Linked DNA regions of Prochlorococcus marinus XMU1402. The protein of the gene in region 1 binds, or shares a complex with, the protein of each later gene. Links are inferred from orthologs where the notes say so. Each region holds a gene or a part of one and is shown on either strand. Other genes may lie near its edges. The genes, in order: tsaD and tsaE.

Region 1 (8,628 bases):
ATTGCAGTGCTAGACATCAATAAGAGAACAAAATCAAAATATCTTTCTATAGACCAAGTTGGTTCAACAATATCAGCACCAAAACTAATGAAGAAATTTATTGCTGCAGGGACTAATATCCACCAGGAAAAAATTAATCCTAAAAAAAACAGAAGACCTGAACCAAAAACTGCGGGCAAGATAAGACTTTTTTCTTGTTTTGTTAAACCAGGAGAAATAAATAATATTATTTGATAAAAAATATAAGGCATAGAAACTATTAATCCGCTGTAACCTGCAACTTTAATAGCGACAAATAAGAACTCTCCCGGAGCAAGTTGTAGTAAATGAATATCACCAGCTGGGATTTCTAAAAAAGATATTAATGGCTTTATGATAAGAAAACTAAAGAATATTGAAATAAGTATTGAGTAAATTGAGTTTAATATCCTTTGACGAAGCTCCTCTAAATGATCACTAAAAGTCATTGAATCTGATAATTTATTTTCACTTTGACCTGTACCTCTCATTATTATTTGATAAAGATTTTGTAAGAAAAAGGTTTAAAACTACTATTGTCAAAGCCCAATTTGTTTTTCGATCAATTTAATTATTTGCTTAATTTAGGATTAGTTGGATCTGGTAATAAGAAAGGAGGAGCATCATTTAGGGATGATTCACCATAAGTTTCATATTCTCTATACCCACCCATTTTTCCATTGGTTTTCATTAAAGCGCTTACGAAGGCAAGTAGTAAGAAAACAGTAGGAGCACCAATTATTAATGCAGCACCAAATAGATATCCAATAATAAATTCTGGAAAACTATGATTTCCTAAAAATTCATGAGTGCCCAAAAGAAAATCAAACATTTAGATTTAAAAATTTTTTTTATTATAAACTAAATTACCGTTTTAAGATTTTTTTTAATGTAATCTTCTCCTCTTGTAGGATTTCCCCAAATAATTTCTCCACTTTTAAAGGAAACACAACCCGGTCCTCCTTTTTTGATTTTTTGCAAATCTTTAATCTTTACTAAATTAATTGGAACTTTAATGTTTCTTTTTGCCTTACTAAATAAAGCAGCTAAATCTGCAGCTATTTGAAGATCTTGCTCAGATGCTTCCTGAGATGAAGACTTCAATACTACATGACTGCCTGGTGATTCCTGAGCATGAAACCATAAATCGCCTTTTCTTGAGAACTTAAAGCTTATTAAGTCATTTTGCCTCATATTTCTTCCTACCTGAAGTTTCAATCCTGTGGGAGTTTCAACTTGAATTGGTGAAGATTCTATCTCATATGTACTTTTCTTATCTTCTCTATGCCTCTTGATATTGATATTAAACTCGTTACAAATTTCTTCCATAATTTCTTCTAGTAGTTTGATTCGCATAAAAAGTTTTTCATGATTTAAAGAATTTAAATTTTCTAGAAGCGTAGTGAATTCATCTAATCTTTCTATATTAGTTTTGTAAATACTTAATCTTTGTTTTATTAATTCTCTAGATCTCTTTAATTTTTTTGACTTTTTATATAGTTTTTGTCCTCTAATAATATCTTGTTTTTTAACTTTATTTGAAGAAAATATATTATCAGCTTTTTCTTTATATATCTCGTAGTTCTCTGATTTTGTCAGAAGATCATATTGAATATTTAAATTCTTTTTCTCAATATTGATCTGTTTAAAAATAATCCCTTCAATTTTCTTTCCCAACAATTCAAGTCTTTTTTGCTTCAGATGATAATCATAATAATTCTCTATACCGGTGCATAAATCTATCTTTTTTTTCCAATTAATTTCTTCATTGAAAAACCAAACGCAATAAAAATCTTTATTAAAGATAGAAAAGTTAAAATTATTGTTTTTAAACCTATTTATCCAAATCTTCCAATTTTTAAATATCTCCTTTAAGTCTGAATCGCCAATAAAATCGATATTTTTTTCCATTATTTCCGAATTGCAAGTTTTGCTAAGAACCTCTAATTGTTTTGTGAGGATAGGGCTTACTCCCTGATAGGTATTTATTAAACAGTATTTCAAAGACTCAGGTACTATTGAAATTGAGTCTTTCCATGATTTAAAAGACTCATCTTCTCTAGGTTGTTTTTTGAGATTAACTGGAGGGCCAGAGTAAATTGATCCTGTGGAAACTGTTCTAAAACTAGATTGACTTGATTTAATTTGTTTACCAACTGCAATTATTTTATGTTTGTTATCCAAATAAAAAATATTACTATGTTTCCCCATTAACTCAAAAATTAAATACTTACTAATTTCATCTCCAGGTTTTTTTGCAAAACCAAATTTTATAACTCTCTCAAAATCATCTTGATCAATCGAAATTAAAGCCATATATTTTAATCCGTATCTTATTTGTTTAGAAAGTGTACTTTCTCTTCCAATTTTTTCCGGCTTATTTATCTTTAATATTCTTGGAGATTCACCATTCCATGAAACCTCTAACCAAGCTTGGGAATCAATTCCTCTGAAGCATAATTGAATTGTATTAGGCTCTGGTTGTTGGGCAGTTTCAAACTTTGAAGGTAAAATACTCTTTGATAAATAATGCAAAACAGATCTAATCGATGTAATATCCATTATTTGAGGCAAACCTTTTTGCATTATTTCTTTTTAATTCACAAGACATTTATTTTACTGTAAAAAATTTAATATGAACAATCAAAAAAAGCTAATTATTCTTACTGGGCCAAGCGGGGTGGGAAAAGGAACTGTTGTTAAAGAGCTATTACTTAAAGATAAAAATATTTGGCTTTCAATATCTGCAACTACTAGAGAACCTAGAGCGGGAGAGAAAGAGGGAGAAAATTATTATTTTTTGACTGAAGAAAAGTTTAAAGAAATGATTGAACAAAACCTATTTCTTGAATGGGCTCAATTTGCTGGAAACTATTATGGAACTCCCTTATCCTCTGTTAATGAGAAAATCAAAAAGGGATTTTCAGTACTACTCGAAATTGAAGTGGAAGGAGCAAAACAAATAAAAGATAAATTCCCTAATTCCCTGTCAATATTTTTACTTCCTCCTGATAAAGCAGAGTTAGAGAGAAGGATAAGAAATAGAGGAACAGAAAAAGAAGAGGCAATTAAAAAAAGACTCTCAAGGGCTAATTATGAGATTTCAGCATCAAATAAATTTGATGTTGCATTAACAAATCACAATGTAGATGAAACAGCTAAAAGAATAATCAAGTTAATACAAACTTGACTATTCTCACATTCATCAGCTCATTGGATGGAATAATAAATCTGGGAAAAACCTATTAAATTCAATAATTATTCCAGCTGTAAGGCTTAGCCAAATTGCTGCTACTACTGGAGCTGATCTAACAAATTTTGTGTTTAGAATTTTGAACATTTGATTTTACGGAAGTTTTTAAAGATGTTTAACGGGGACCATTAAGTGTAATATTGTTGTCTTTCTCTCTTAAATCTCCATTTCTACCTTGTTTATTAGCAAGAAGAGGCCATTGTGCACCTTTTACTAGACATTTTCTCGCTAAGTCTAGATCAATAATGATCTCAAGATCTGCTGGATTCTTAGTTTTTTTTGATTCAATCAAATACTCTCTTCCCGACCAGCCTATAATTCCCGCAATGTAAATGAATAATACCCCAGGTATAAGTAGATCTCCCTCATGACCTCTATTTAGAAGAGCTCCCCATGGCTCGAGTGGAGGTCCAATAATTAAATGTGGAAGTCCATCATCTCCGCATGATGCTTTTCCATACCTTTCAAATCTTGCTATGTCTTTTTGAGTACTTGCAGAACTTGCTCTCTCAATGAATTTAGGGTTTTCAGAGCATTTTGTGAGAGCTGAAGCAGTATATTCCGTACTAGCTCTGTCTGCGTTTAATGCAGGTCCATTTGCAGCTAGAGCAATAGGAGTGATTCCTAGGAATAGAAAAACCGAGGTTATGATTGAAAAAAAGAATTTCATAAGTTGCAATCTTTAATTCCTTATAGTGTGTTAAGTAAGAAATTAATATTAAAATAGAACAAGTTGAATCAAATATGCGCAAAGTTTTAGCTATTGAAACAAGTTGTGATGAGACATCTGTCTCAATAGTGTCCAATATTGGTGATACTTTCAAAATTCATTCAAATATTATCGCATCTCAAATTGAAGATCATTCAAAATGGGGAGGAGTTGTTCCTGAACTTGCAGCGAGAAAACACTTGGAGTTATTACCTTTTGTTTTAGAAAAGGCTTTAACAGAATCAAAAATTAAAATTGAGGAAATTGATTATATTGCATCAACTGTAGCTCCTGGATTGGTTGGTTGTTTAAGAGTTGGTTCTGTAACTGCAAGATCTCTTTGTATATTGCATTCAAAGCCATTTTTAGGAATTCATCATTTGGAGGGACATTTATCTTCAATTTTATTTTCAGAAAACTATCCAAAGAAATCTTTCCTTACTTTACTTGTAAGTGGCGGACATACTGAACTGATAAAGGTTGAAGACAGAAGGGGAATGCAAAGGCTTGGGAAAAGCTTTGATGATGCCGCTGGAGAAGCCTTTGATAAAGTTGGAAGATTATTAGGTCTTAGTTATCCAGGAGGTCCGGCAATTGAAAAGATTGCTAAAAATGGAGACCCGATGAAATTTAATTTACCAAAATGTAAGATTTCTGATAAAAAGGGTGGATTCCTTAAATATGATTTCTCTTTTAGTGGTCTAAAAACAGCTGTATTAAGATTAGTTGAGAAAATAAATTTAGATGGAAAGACTATCCCAGTTCCTGATATCGCCGCAAGTTTTGAGAGAGTGGTGGCAGAGGTATTGGTTGAGAGAACTATAAGATGTGCCGAAGATCATAGATTGGATAATGTTGTTGTAGTTGGTGGAGTAGCTGCTAATAATACATTAAGAAAAATGATGATTAGTGAAGCTAGTAAAAAATCTATTAAAGTTCATTTAGCTCCTCTGAATCTTTGTACAGATAATGCGGCGATGATTGGAGCAGCTGCCTTGTTCAGGATCAAATTTAAGGAGCATTTAAGTTCTCTTAGATTAGGTGTCTCAGGAAGACTATCAATTGAACAAGCAAATTCCCTTTATGAAGAAATCCCCCCTTTTTAACTCCAATGAATAAAGAATCTAAAATCGAGATTAAAGAGACAAAAAATTTCGTTGATAAAAAGGAACTGAATTTATGGAAAAGAGGTTTTACTCCTCAAGCTGAAATATGGAATGGAAGGATGGCAACTGTTGGTATAGGTTTAATATTTATTATTATTGCTTTAATAAGTCAATTTTCTTAATAGAAATCAAATACATTTAACTTAAAAGTAATTTTATAGATTTATAAATCCTTAATGTTAATCTGATGAATTAAATTAAAAATTATTGTATTTGATGGACTTGGGATAAGATTATTGATTTAATCAAAATAATTAATATTTTTATTATTTATATTTTTATATGACGCCTGAAAGGCTGGGATTACTTTGGGGAATAACTGTATTCGCAGGTGCTTGTGCACGTTTATTTTCTTCTTTTACAGGATTCCCAAGTGTTGTTGTTTTATTGCTTTCTGGATTATTCATAGGAAGATCAGGTTTAGGATTTGTTGAGCCTCTAGATTTAGGACAAGGACTTGAGACTATTGTAGGTCTTCTAGTCTGCTTGGTTTTATTTGAAGGAGGACTAAATTTAAAACTACCTGAAGGGAATGTAAGAAATACTGTTTTGAAGATTTCATTAATAAGACTTTTTATTTCATTATCGGCTGGAATCTTTATTGCTCATTGGCTGGCTGGCCTTTCATGGCAGGTTGCAGGAATATATAGTGCCATAGTTCTTGCTACCGGACCCACAGTTGTCTCTCCATTAGTTGAGCAAATAAAATTAGCTTCCCCTCTTTCAGATGTTTTAAAAGCTGAGGGGTTATTACTTGAACCAATTGGCGCTGTATTAGCTTTATTACTTTTAGAACTTGCTTTGGGAGACCTACATGGAATTAACGAGGTATTTATCGCATTAATGCAAAGATTAGGGGGTGGAGTTGTAATCGGATTAAGTTCAGGATGGTTACTATCAGAAATTTTAAAAAAAATAAAAAATGAAGCCTCATTCGGAATAGAGCTTCAAGTTACCCTTGGCTTTATTTTTCTTGTGTATGGAACTTGCGAATATTTTTTGCCAGAATCAGGTTTGCCTGCTTCTGTAGCGGCAGGTTTTATTGTGGGCAAAAGAGAAGTAATAGATAAGCAGAAATTGGATAATCTAATAGGTGAACTAGCTCAATTGGCCATAACTGTTCTTTTCCCTCTTTTGGCCGCTGATGTCTCTTGGGGTGAATTAAGCCCGCTGGGCTGGGGAGGTATTGTTTGCGTTTTGATGATGATGATAATTGTTCGTCCTATCTCCATTTGGATAGCAACGATGGGTAGAGAATTAGAATCAAAGGAAAAATTATTTTTAGCTTGGTTAGCTCCTAGAGGAATTGTTACTGCAGCAGTAGCCTCTCTTTTTTCCATCAGATTAGAACAGGCTGGTATCCTTGGAGCTGGACGTCTTCAAGGTTTAGTGTTTCTTACTATTTTAATGACAGTGGGAATTCAAGGACTTACAGCTAAACCTTTGGCAAATCGATTAATGTTAGTGCAAAAAAAGGGTTAGTTTTTAATTAAGACATCTTTCAATACGAGATAAATCACTTTTACTCTCTGAGAGGAGTTCCCAACTTTGAATTAAATCTGGACCACTGAGACATCCAAAAAAGGCTATTCTTAATGATTTCATTAAAATCCCTTTTTTAATATTATGCATTTTTGAGATTTCGTTTAAAATTTCCGTGGCTTTCTCTTTGTCAAGTTTTACAGTGTTTCTCTCATCTAAATAATCTAAGATATTTTTTAGAAATGCTTTACTATCATTATTCTCGAGAAAATCTTTCCCTTCTTTTTGAATTGGAGGTAATAAGAAAAATGGTTTTGATTGATCAATAGCATCTTTTAAAAGATTCATAGAGTCTCTAAGCAAAATTGTTAATTTTATTGCCCATTCTTCAGATGGGGGTTCCCAACCCATATCATCCCAGTATTTTTTTATGATCTCACTTAACTTTGTTGATTCCATTTTTTTTATGTATTGAGAATTAATCCAGTTGAGTTTTTCCCAACTGAATTTAGCTCCTGCTTTATTTATATCTGACAAGTCAAAAATTTTGGATATCTTATCAAGTGAAAGGATCTCACTATCAGCAGATTTTGGCGACCAACCTAAAAAAGCCATATAGTTTGTTAAAGCTTCAGGTAAATATCCCATATCTTTAAATTCGTCTATTGAAGTAACGCAATCTCTCTTGGATAATTTTTTCCCTTCTAGATTTAGTATTAGTGGTGTATGCGAAAAAGTAGGTAATTTAAGATCTAATGCTTCATAAATTAATATTTGTTTTGCAGTGTTAGAGATATGGTCTTCGCCTCTAATTACATGAGTGATATTCATGTAATTATCATCAATTACAACTGCGAGGTTGTACAAAGGATCTCCAATTTCATATCCCTTAGCCCTCCTTGATAAAACCAAATCACCGCCCAGGTCCTTACCTTGCCATTTGATTTCACCTTTTATCTGATCTATCCATGTGATTTGTATATTTTCTTCGATTTTAAACCTTATTACTGAAGTCCTCCCTTGGGATATGAATGTCTCTATTTCTTCTTTTGACAGACTTCTGTGTCTATTATCATGCTTTGGAGGTAATCCTTTCTTTTTTTGTTCTTCTCTTAATTCAGTAATTTCATCATCTGTTGCAAAGCACCTATATGCAGCACCACATTCTAATAGCTTTTTGATATAACTTTTGTGAATCGAAATTCGGTCACTTTGCTTTATAGGTTCTTCATCCCATTTTAGTCCAAGCCATTTCAAGCCCTCTAATATATTTTTTGTATATTCAGATTTAGATCGAAGAAAATCTGTATCTTCTATCCTGATAAGAAACTTTCCGCCTATTTTTTTCGCATACAACCAATTGAATAATGCTGTTCGCGCTGTTCCAATATGAAATAAACCCGTTGGACTCGGGGCTAGTCTTAATCGTTTTTCCAAATTTCTTTTAGAAAAAACGGGACCGACGGGATTCGAACCCGCAACTTCCGCCGTGACAGGGCGGTGCTCTAACCAGTTGAACTACGGTCCCAGAGTTTTGTTCTAAATTTATTTAGAACTTCATTCTTAAAATTATCAGATCATAATACTTAATTTATGGTGTTGTAATAAAACTGATTTATTAATTTGAGGATTTACAGAAAAAGTTAATTTTGCAGTTGCCTCAGTTTAAGTAACTATTTATTTTTGAGGTCTAAAACCAGCAGGTTCGATCAACCTCACTTGGTTACCTCTAGCGGTAAATTCTCTGCCTTGATCACTTTGTACGACAACTCTTCCACCAGACTTAACTCTGATGACTCTTGCACGAACCCATCCTAAAGCTGCTGATTCGAGGACTTTAACTACGTCCCCAGGTTGAAGATCTAACTCCATCTTATGAAAAAATAATTTACATAATGTTGATAAACGCGTCGTGGAGGACTTGAACCCCCGACATCAGGTTTTGGAGACCTGCGTTCTACCAACTGAACTAACGACGCATCTAAATGATTATAAGCGTC
Region 2 (8,810 bases), on another replicon or contig:
CTAGCAACTTTTTTAAGATTATTTGTAGAAAATAACTTTATTATTTCAATAATTGGATCATTTTTCGTTGGTTGTATTATCAGTAAAAAATTAAGTTACACAAGCGAAAAAATTTTATTAAGTGGTTTTTTTTCTTGCTTCACATCGTTTAGTGGATTTATATATTTTTTGTACCCAATTCTTAATCAAGGAGATTGGCTTAAATTTATAATTTTTTTAAATTTGATCATTTTCATAAATCTATTCACGATGTATTTCGGGTTCTGGATCAGTAGAAAAATTAATTAGATTTCATATAATAGTGATGTCACTTTGAAAGGGAATTATATTTATGAATGAAAATAATCATGAAACGGTTACATCTTTATCTTCAGATTTAAGTACTCGAGAAAATATTACTATTCAACTTGAAGATTTGCTCGTCGCAGGAAATTATGATGAGGCAAAGTTACTTCTAGAACCATCTCAACCTGTAGATATCGCAGATGCTATTGGAAGTCTTCCATTAATATTGCAGGCTTTAGCATTTCGTTTGTTAAAGAAAAATGAGGCAATTGAGGTTTATGAATATTTAGATCCAATAGTTCAACAAACTTTATTAGATAGACTTCGTTCAGGAGAAGTTTTAGAAATAGTTGAGAAAATGTCCCCTGATGATAGGGTTCAACTCTTTGATGAATTACCTGCAAAAGTTGTACGAAAATTTTTGTCCGCTTTAAGTCCCGGCGAAAGGAAAGTAACAGCTGAATTACTTGGGTATGAGCCTGAAACTGCTGGAAGGTTAATGACAACTGAATTCATAGACCTTAAAGAAATGCAAACAGCGGCAGAGGCCCTTGCTTTAGTCAGAAAAAGAGCTCCATTTACAGAAACAATTTATAGCTTATATGTTACGGATAAAGAAAGGCATTTAACGGGTATTCTTTCTTTGAGAGATCTTGTCACTGCTGAACCCTCTAAGCCAATTGGAGATGTTATGACCAGAGATGTGGTTAATATTTCTACTAATACGAATCAAGAAGAGGTCGCAAGAGCAATTCAAAGATATGATTTTTTAGCTTTACCAGTTGTTGATAAAGAAAAAAGACTTGTTGGAATTGTAACTGTAGATGATTTAATTGATGTTATTGAGCAAGAAGCAACAAGAGATATTTATGCAGCAGGAGCGGTTCAACCTGGTGATGAAGATGATTATTTTCAAAGTGGATTGTTTACGATAGCTCGTCGAAGAATTTTATGGTTATTAATTTTGGTTTTTGCAAATGGTTTGACAACAAAAGTTATTGCTATGAATGATCAAATATTGAAAGAAATAGTTTTATTAGCTGCATTTATCCCTCTACTTATAGGAACTGGAGGAAATGTTGGTGCTCAAAGTTCAACTGTTGTCATTAGAGGTTTAAGTACTCAAAAATTGAAGTCTCTTGGAGCCATTAAGGCAGTGGTTAAAGAGGCAATAACAGGAGCTCTTTTGGGGATATTGATGATGTTAGTGGTATTCCCTTTCGCTTGGTGGCAAGGAGAAGGTCCCTTAATAGCTTCTGCGGTAGGGATAAGCTTAATATCAATAACGACTTTAGCTGCTACAACCGGCGCTATTCTCCCTTTACTTTTTGACAAGATGAAATTAGATCCAGCCCTAATGTCCTCTCCGTTCATAACAACTGTTACTGATATTGCAGGTGTATTTATTTATCTAAGTACTGCAAAATGGTTGTTAAACTCTTAATTAACCCTAATCAACTAGGTATAAATTCTCATTTTTGTAAAATTGTGGATTTTTTTGTTTAACTTTACATTTCTTAATGGTATTGTTTACAAAACAACATTTAGCTTTCATGTCTTCTGAAACATTAAGTGAGAATAAATTAGCGACAATATCAAGTCTAAAAGCTAGTAACGATGTCGATCTTGTTAGATCTTATTTGAGAGATATAGGTAGAGTTCCTTTACTATCTCACGAGCAAGAAATCACTCTTGGTAGGCAGGTCCAAGAATATATGCAAGTCGAAAGGGCAGAATTGGAAATTATTGAATTAACAGGAGATAAGCCAAGTATTGAAGAATTGTCAATCAAACTAAATATGTCTACTTCCATCATCAAAAAAAGATTAAGAGCTGGACAGAGAGCTAAAGAAAGAATGGTTGCCGCAAATCTAAGGCTGGTCGTAAGTGTTGCAAAAAAATATACTAAAAGAAATATGGAGTTATTAGATTTAATACAAGAGGGAACTATTGGATTGGTAAGAGGAGTTGAAAAATTTGATCCAGCCAGAGGTTATAAGTTTTCAACATATGCATACTGGTGGATTAGGCAAGGTATCACTAGAGCAATCGCTGAAAAAAGTAGGGCAATAAGACTTCCAATTCATATAACTGAAATGCTAAATAAGTTGAAAAAAGGTCAAAGGGAGTTGAGTCAAGAAATGTCTAGAACTCCAACAGTTAGTGAACTTGCGAAATACGTAGAGCTTCCTGAAGAAGACGTTAAAGATTTAATGTGCAAAGCTGGACAGCCAGTAAGTCTAGAAACAAAAGTTGGTGATGGTGAGGATACTGTTCTACTAGATTTATTAGCAGGTGGTGAGGATTTACCCGATGAACAAATAGAAATGGATTGTATGAGAGGTGATCTTCATTCTCTTTTACATCAATTACCTGATCTGCAATGTAGAGTTTTAAGGATGAGATATGGTATGGATGGTGATGAGCCAATGTCTCTTACAGGTATAGGAAGGGTATTGGGGATAAGCAGAGATCGTGTAAGAAATCTAGAAAGAGATGGACTACGAGGTTTGAGAAGGCTTAGTGATAACGTGGAAGCTTATTTTGTCTCTTGAAGGAAATCTAATATTAATTTATTTGTCTTTTCAGGTTCTTCATCATGAGGACAATGTCCAGCACCTTCAATAATGTCTAATCTTTTAATATTCCTAAATTCTTTCTTCCATTTTTTTGCTTCACTTAAAGATTCCCAGGGATCTTTTTCTCCCCAGATCAATTGGATTGGTTTGTGAATCTTATCGAACAGGTCTGTAGCAAGATAGTCATCAAATAAGTTAATAAAGCCACGAAATGCTTCTTTAGAGTTTGACCTCTTAGTCGGTTGATATAGTATTTCAATTAATTCATCATCGATATTTTTTCCTGAAGGGTAAGCTTGTTCAAGTATTTTCTTTATAACTTTTGGATTAGCAGCTCTTGTAAAAAGTGTATTACTAATTACTCTTTGTCTGACTATCGTTTTAAGAACGGGTCTCAGTAGATTCATTAAGATATTGCTTTTTTTTAAACGTTTATCATCCATAGTTCTTTGTGCACAATCAATCAAAATGACTCCCTTACATTTATCTTTGAGAATTTCAGCAGCTTTCAATGCAATAACACCACCAATTGAGTTTCCTACTAAGTAAACAGGAGATTTTATTACCTCTTCACAAAATGTTGATATCTGATTACCCCATAAATCAAATGAATATTTAATTGAGCTTGCTTTATAAGGTTCGTAATTTAATAAAGCACTTGGCTGACTGCTTTTTCCAAATCCTAATAAGTCAATTGCGTAGCAGTTAGAAAATTTACCAAGAAAATCTTGATTATGTCTCCAGTGGTTTTTTGATGCCCCAAATCCATGAACTAATAAAATTTTAATATCTTTTTCAGAAGTAGATTCTTTTGATAGAGACCATGAAATTTCCCAATTTTCCCATTTCCAAGTTTCAGATTTATTTAAAGACACAAATAATATTCTTTTAATTAAACTTTAATTCAAAAAAAAATTATTCGTTTTTAATAAATTATTCTAAGTTAAGAAAAAGCGCTAATTTTATGAAAAGGGAAAAGGTCATATGCATAGGAGAGGCTTTAATAGACAGAATTAGAAATAAATCAAATCAGGGATTTACAGATTTTTTGGGAGGTGCTCCGGCGAATGTTGCTTGTGCATTAAGAAAATTAAAAATAGATTCAACATTTATAGGAAGTTTGGGTAATGATGATTATGGAAAAAAATTTATTACTCAATTTAATGAATTAGACGTTAATTTAGATTTCTTGCAATTAGATAATGATTCAGCTACTCGCGTGGTTAATGTAGATAGAGATCAATTTGGAGATCGTTTTTTTTCAGGCTTTGAGCAAAGTCCTCATTCATGCTTTGCAGATGAAGTTCTAAGTAAGAAATTAATCGAAAAAGAAATTTTAAATTTGGATAAATCTTTTCTGGAAACAAAATATTTGGTTACAGGAACGATCTTATTATCATCTCCAAGATCAGCTGAGACTATTTTTTTTCTTCTTGAACAGGCTAAAAAATTGGGAGTCAAAGTAGTTATTGATTTGAATTGGAGAGAGGTCTTTTGGGATCATTCAAGTTTTTCATCAGAAATTAGTAAAGCGGCTAGAGTTAATTTAATCAAGAACTTTTTAAATCATGCAAATGTTTTAAAACTTGCTAAGGAGGAAGCAACTTTGTTCTTTGAGGATGAAAATCCCTTGCTAATTTCTCAACAATTGTCTAATAGGCCAGATGTAATAATAACTGATGGGAAAAACCCCGTTTCATGGTACATCAATAGATTCCAGGGAATTACCGAAAACCCAACTTCACAAAAAATTGTTGATACAACTGGGGCAGGCGATGCTTTTCTAGCTGGCTTAATTTCAAAATTAATTTCTTCTGGCTACCCTTCAAATAAACTAGAGGTTGAAGATTGCATTAAGTTCGCAGGTGTTTGTGGATTATTGACTTGTCTTGGTGAAGGCGCCATTGAGCAACAGCCCGATTATGAGAAGGTTAATAAATTTTTTGGATCTCTTATTTCGTAGTTTCTTCCATAATTTTTTGCGTAACTAATTTCTACTTTCCAGAAATTATCAATAACTGGTTCTATTAATTCTGGCCATTCAATTACTAAAATTGCCTGTTTTTGCATTGCCTCTTCTTCTTCTGAAAAAAAAACTTCTCTTGCTGAAGAAACATTTTCTAATCTGTATAAATCAAGGTGAATTAGTGGAATTTTTCCTGAGTTATAGTGATGCGATAAAGCAAATGTAGGGCTTGTAATTTCCTCAGAGATTGATAGGCCTTTAGCAATCCCTTGAACAAATGAAGTTTTTCCAGCTCCAATAGGACCCTGTAATAAAACAATCGATTGGGGATTTAATTTGTGTGAAATTTTTTTTCCTAAATTTAAAGTTTCTTCTAAATTCTCAACAAACACAAAATTACTCAAAAATCATTTATAGTTTAGTAGAAAAAGTATTTACAAGATATGGTTATCGCAAATTCACTTAAGACCTCTACACCTGATTACGTAATTGCTGATATCTCTTTATCAGATTTTGGTCGCAAAGAAATTAAAATTGCCGAAACAGAAATGCCAGGATTAATGGCGCTAAGAGATAAATATAAATCTGAAAAACCACTAAAAGGTGCAAAAATAGCTGGAAGCCTTCATATGACTATTCAGACAGCAGTATTAATAGAAACTCTTGTTGATCTTGGCGCAGAAGTGAAATGGGCTTCATGCAATATTTTTTCAACTCAAGATCATGCTGCTGCAGCTATCGCAGATCAAGGAATTTCTGTATATGCAAAAAAAGGTGAGACTCTCGATGAATATTGGCAGTATACTCACTACATTCTTGATTGGGGCTCCGACTCTCCGAATATGATTCTTGATGATGGGGGAGACGCAACTGGATTATTGATACTTGGTATTAAAGCAGAAAAAGACTTATCTGTTTTAAATAATCCTGGTAATGAAGAAGAAATTGCTTTATTCAAATCTATAAAATACAAGTTGGAAAATGATAGTAACTTTTATTCTAGAATTAAGAGTAATATTATTGGCGTCACTGAAGAAACTACAACTGGAGTTGCAAGACTTTATCAACTGCAAAAGCAAAATGCTCTACCTTTTCCTGCTATTAACGTTAATGATTCAGTAACTAAGAGCAAATTTGATAATCTATATGGCTGCCGAGAATCTTTAGTTGATAGCATAAAGCGTGCTACTGACGTGATGATTGCTGGGAAAGTTGCTTTAGTAATGGGTTTTGGTGACGTAGGTAAAGGCTCAGCCCAGTCTTTAAGAGGACTTGGTGCAATTGTAAAAGTTGCTGAAGTTGATCCAATTTGTGCTCTTCAAGCGGCAATGGAAGGTTTTAGCGTCGTTACATTGGACGATGTTGTGGAGGATATAGATATATTTGTTACGGCAACTGGGAACTATCAGGTAATAAAAAACGAGAATCTTGTCAAGATGAAAGATGAGGCCATAGTTTGTAATATTGGCCATTTCGATAATGAAATTGATGTGGCTTCATTGAAAGATTATCCATGGGAGAATATTAAGCCACAGGTTGATCACATAACTTTACCGAGTGGCAATAAAATAATCCTTTTAGCTGAAGGTAGATTAGTCAACTTAGGTTGTGCCACTGGACATCCAAGTTTTGTTATGAGTAATTCTTTTACTAATCAAGTCTTAGCTCAAATTGAACTTTTCAATAAATCCGAAGAATATTCTAAAGAGGTTTATGTTTTACCAAAACACTTAGATGAAATGGTAGCTAGATTACATCTTGATAAAATTGGTGCAAAATTAACAAAATTAACCAAAGAACAAGCTGATTATATTAATGTTTCTGTAGATGGACCTTATAAACCAGAGCTTTATAGATATTAAGTTTGAGCCTAATTTTTGTAAATTTTCTTACTTCAATCCCCGACTACATTAGCTTGGCTGTTGAAAAGAATTCAATAATTGCATACCTCACTATTTGTTTGGCTATGTTTTTAGAAAACATAATACCCCCAATACCTTCGGAAATTATTATGCCTTTGGGAGGTTTTTTCGTTTATCAACAAAAATTAAATTTTTATATTTTAGTTTTTTGTGGATTACTTGGTACTATTTTAGGGTCATTGCCTTGGTATTACTTAGGTAGATTAGTAAATGAAAAAAGACTTTCAAATTTTTTAGATAAACAAGGAAAATATCTGGGTATTTCTTCTAATGATTTAATTAAAAGTAAAAGATGGTTTGATAAATACGGGGTTTCTTTAGTTTTTTGGGGGCGTTTAGTACCAGGCATAAGAACTCTTATTTCAGTTCCCGCTGGCATAGAACTTATGCCATTAAGAAAATTTTTGATTTGGACTACATTTGGGAGCTTGATATGGGTAGTACTTCTAACTTATGCAGGTTATTTATTTGGTGAAAATTATCCAATCATTGAAACTTACTTAGATCAAATTAAATATGTTGTAAAGCCAATTTTAATTTTAATTTTCTTATATTTTTTTATAAGAATACTTATTAGATTTTTAAAAAAAAATAGAGCTTAAAAAGGAATTTCACTAGAGTTATTACTATTAGAATATTGGTTATTTTCAGATTCCTTTTTTGAACTTAGCAAATTTAACCTGTCTACTCTGACAACTGGTTTATATCTGTCTTCACCAGTATTTTTATCTTTCCAACTATCAATTTTAAAGCTTCCTGTAATTCCAACTAAAGATCCTTTTTTAACGTAATCTGCTGCAATTTGGGCTTGTTTGCCCCATATCTCTAAATTAAACCAATCTGGCTCTTCGTCTCTGCTTCTTCTATTAACTGCCAGAGTAAAATTAGCGACAGTACTCCCAGATTCAAAATATCTGACATCGGGTTCTCTTCCAGCTCTACCAACTAGGTTAATAGTGTTAATTTGCATAAAATTTTTTTTTTAATACTACTCATATTTTGAGTTTTTGCTCAAAGTTTTAAGTGCTATTCATAACTAAATGAAAGAATTGTTAGAGCTCAACAAAAAATAGATATATTATTGAAAAAAAAGATTTCTTATCGTGATTTTCAACAGATTTAAATTTTCTAGAGACATTGGCATAGATCTGGGAACGGCTAATACTCTTATACATGTATCAGGGAAGGGGGTTGTTTTACAAGAGCCTTCAGTGGTGGCAATGGATTTAGAAGAAGGAGTTCCATTGGCAGTTGGTAAAGAAGCAAAGTTAATGCTAGGAAGAACGCCTGGCAATATCAGAGCAGTTAGACCACTCAGAGATGGGGTCATAGCAGATTTTGATGCGGCAGAGCAAATGATAAAAACATTTATTCAAAAATGTAATGAAGGCAAGGGCTTATTAGCTCCAAGGATTGTTATTGGTATTCCAAGCGGAGTTACTAGTGTTGAACGAAGGGCAGTAAGAGAGGCTGGATTAGCCGGAGCTAGAGAAGTTCACTTAATTGACGAACCTGTGGCAGCGGCAATAGGAGCATCTTTACCAGTAACTGAGCCAATTGGAACTATGATTGTTGATATTGGTGGTGGCACTACAGAGGTTGCTGTATTAAGTCTGGGTGGAACTGTATTAAGTGAATCTGTTCGAATAGCTGGCGATGAGATTAATGAATCAATTGCACTTTATCTTAAAAAAGTTCACAATTTAGTTGTTGGAGAAAGAACTTCAGAAGATATTAAAATCAAAATTGGCTCAGCATTTCCAGATGACGATTTCGATAAAACCTCTTTAGAGGTAAGAGGGTTACATCTTTTGTCTGGTTTACCTAGGTCAGTTACTCTGACATCTGGAGAAATTAGAGAAGCCATGGCTGATCCACTCAGCAAAATAGTTGAAGCTGTAAAAAGAACTTTAGAGAGAACTCCTCCTGAACTTGCTGCAGATATTGTTGATAGGGGTATTATGCTCGCAGGGGGTGGAGCTTTAGTAAGAGGAATTAATGATTTGGTGAGTGATGAAACGGGAATTTTTACTCACATAGCCGAAAATCCACTGCTAT

What was found.
Region 2: the proteins of tsaD (region 1) and tsaE are in contact, whole or in part, in a crystal structure (PDB 6N9A), measured with the Thermotoga maritima proteins. The link is inferred for Prochlorococcus marinus XMU1402 from one-to-one orthologs. Residues at the interface, in WP_004082750.1 of Thermotoga maritima: Cys10, Asp11, Arg49, His50, Leu82, Gly84, Gly135, Gly136, Glu154, Thr155, Leu156, Asp157, Asp158, Ser159, Glu162, Asp165, Lys166, Arg169, Leu170, Tyr175, Lys213, Thr214, Leu217, Tyr218, Gln221, Arg222, Asn324; in WP_004082108.1 of Thermotoga maritima: Leu37, Gly38, Lys46, Lys57, Val59, Lys60, Ser61, Thr63, Phe64, Thr65, Leu66, Met67, Val69, Pro71, Tyr82, Arg83, Leu84, Asp86, Asp88, Phe89, Asp93, Ile128, Asp130, Glu131, Arg134.

The regions. Positions count from the first base shown.
Region 1 is NZ_JAAORD010000001.1:461,162-469,789, forward strand. The notes cover bases 3,247-6,050. They hold tsaD (tRNA (adenosine(37)-N6)-threonylcarbamoyltransferase complex transferase subunit TsaD), read left to right. Parts: upstream 3,247-4,015; coding sequence 4,016-5,086; downstream 5,087-6,050. Other genes in these bases: psaJ (photosystem I reaction center subunit IX), read right to left, coding at 3,247-3,358; HA141_RS02620 (Photosystem I reaction center subunit III), read right to left, coding at 3,387-3,941; HA141_RS02630 (high light inducible protein), read left to right, coding at 5,092-5,268; HA141_RS02635 (cation:proton antiporter), read left to right, coding at 5,429-6,050. Outside these bases: twin-arginine translocase subunit TatC, read right to left, coding at 1-509; HA141_RS02600 (hypothetical protein), read right to left, coding at 590-850; HA141_RS02605 (NFACT RNA binding domain-containing protein), read right to left, coding at 880-2,580; gmk (guanylate kinase), read left to right, coding at 2,654-3,208; more of psaJ, read right to left, coding at 3,224-3,246; more of HA141_RS02635, read left to right, coding at 6,051-6,628; gltX (glutamate--tRNA ligase), read right to left, coding at 6,632-8,065; HA141_RS02650 (hypothetical protein), read right to left, coding at 8,306-8,500.
Region 2 is NZ_JAAORD010000002.1:525,604-534,413, reverse strand. The notes cover bases 3,504-6,489. They hold tsaE (tRNA (adenosine(37)-N6)-threonylcarbamoyltransferase complex ATPase subunit type 1 TsaE), read right to left. Parts: upstream 5,223-6,489; coding sequence 4,785-5,222; downstream 3,504-4,784. Other genes in these bases: ahcY (adenosylhomocysteinase), read left to right, coding at 5,274-6,489; HA141_RS09155 (carbohydrate kinase family protein), read left to right, coding at 3,829-4,827; HA141_RS09160 (alpha/beta fold hydrolase), read right to left, coding at 3,504-3,739. Also shown: mgtE (magnesium transporter), read left to right, coding at 332-1,729; HA141_RS09165 (RpoD/SigA family RNA polymerase sigma factor), read left to right, coding at 1,839-2,840; more of HA141_RS09160, read right to left, coding at 2,825-3,503; more of ahcY, read left to right, coding at 6,490-6,692; HA141_RS09140 (DedA family protein), read left to right, coding at 6,695-7,354; HA141_RS09135 (single-stranded DNA-binding protein), read right to left, coding at 7,351-7,722; HA141_RS09130 (rod shape-determining protein), read left to right, coding at 7,856-8,810. UniProt on the Escherichia coli protein: Required for the formation of a threonylcarbamoyl group on adenosine at position 37 (t(6)A37) in tRNAs that read codons beginning with adenine.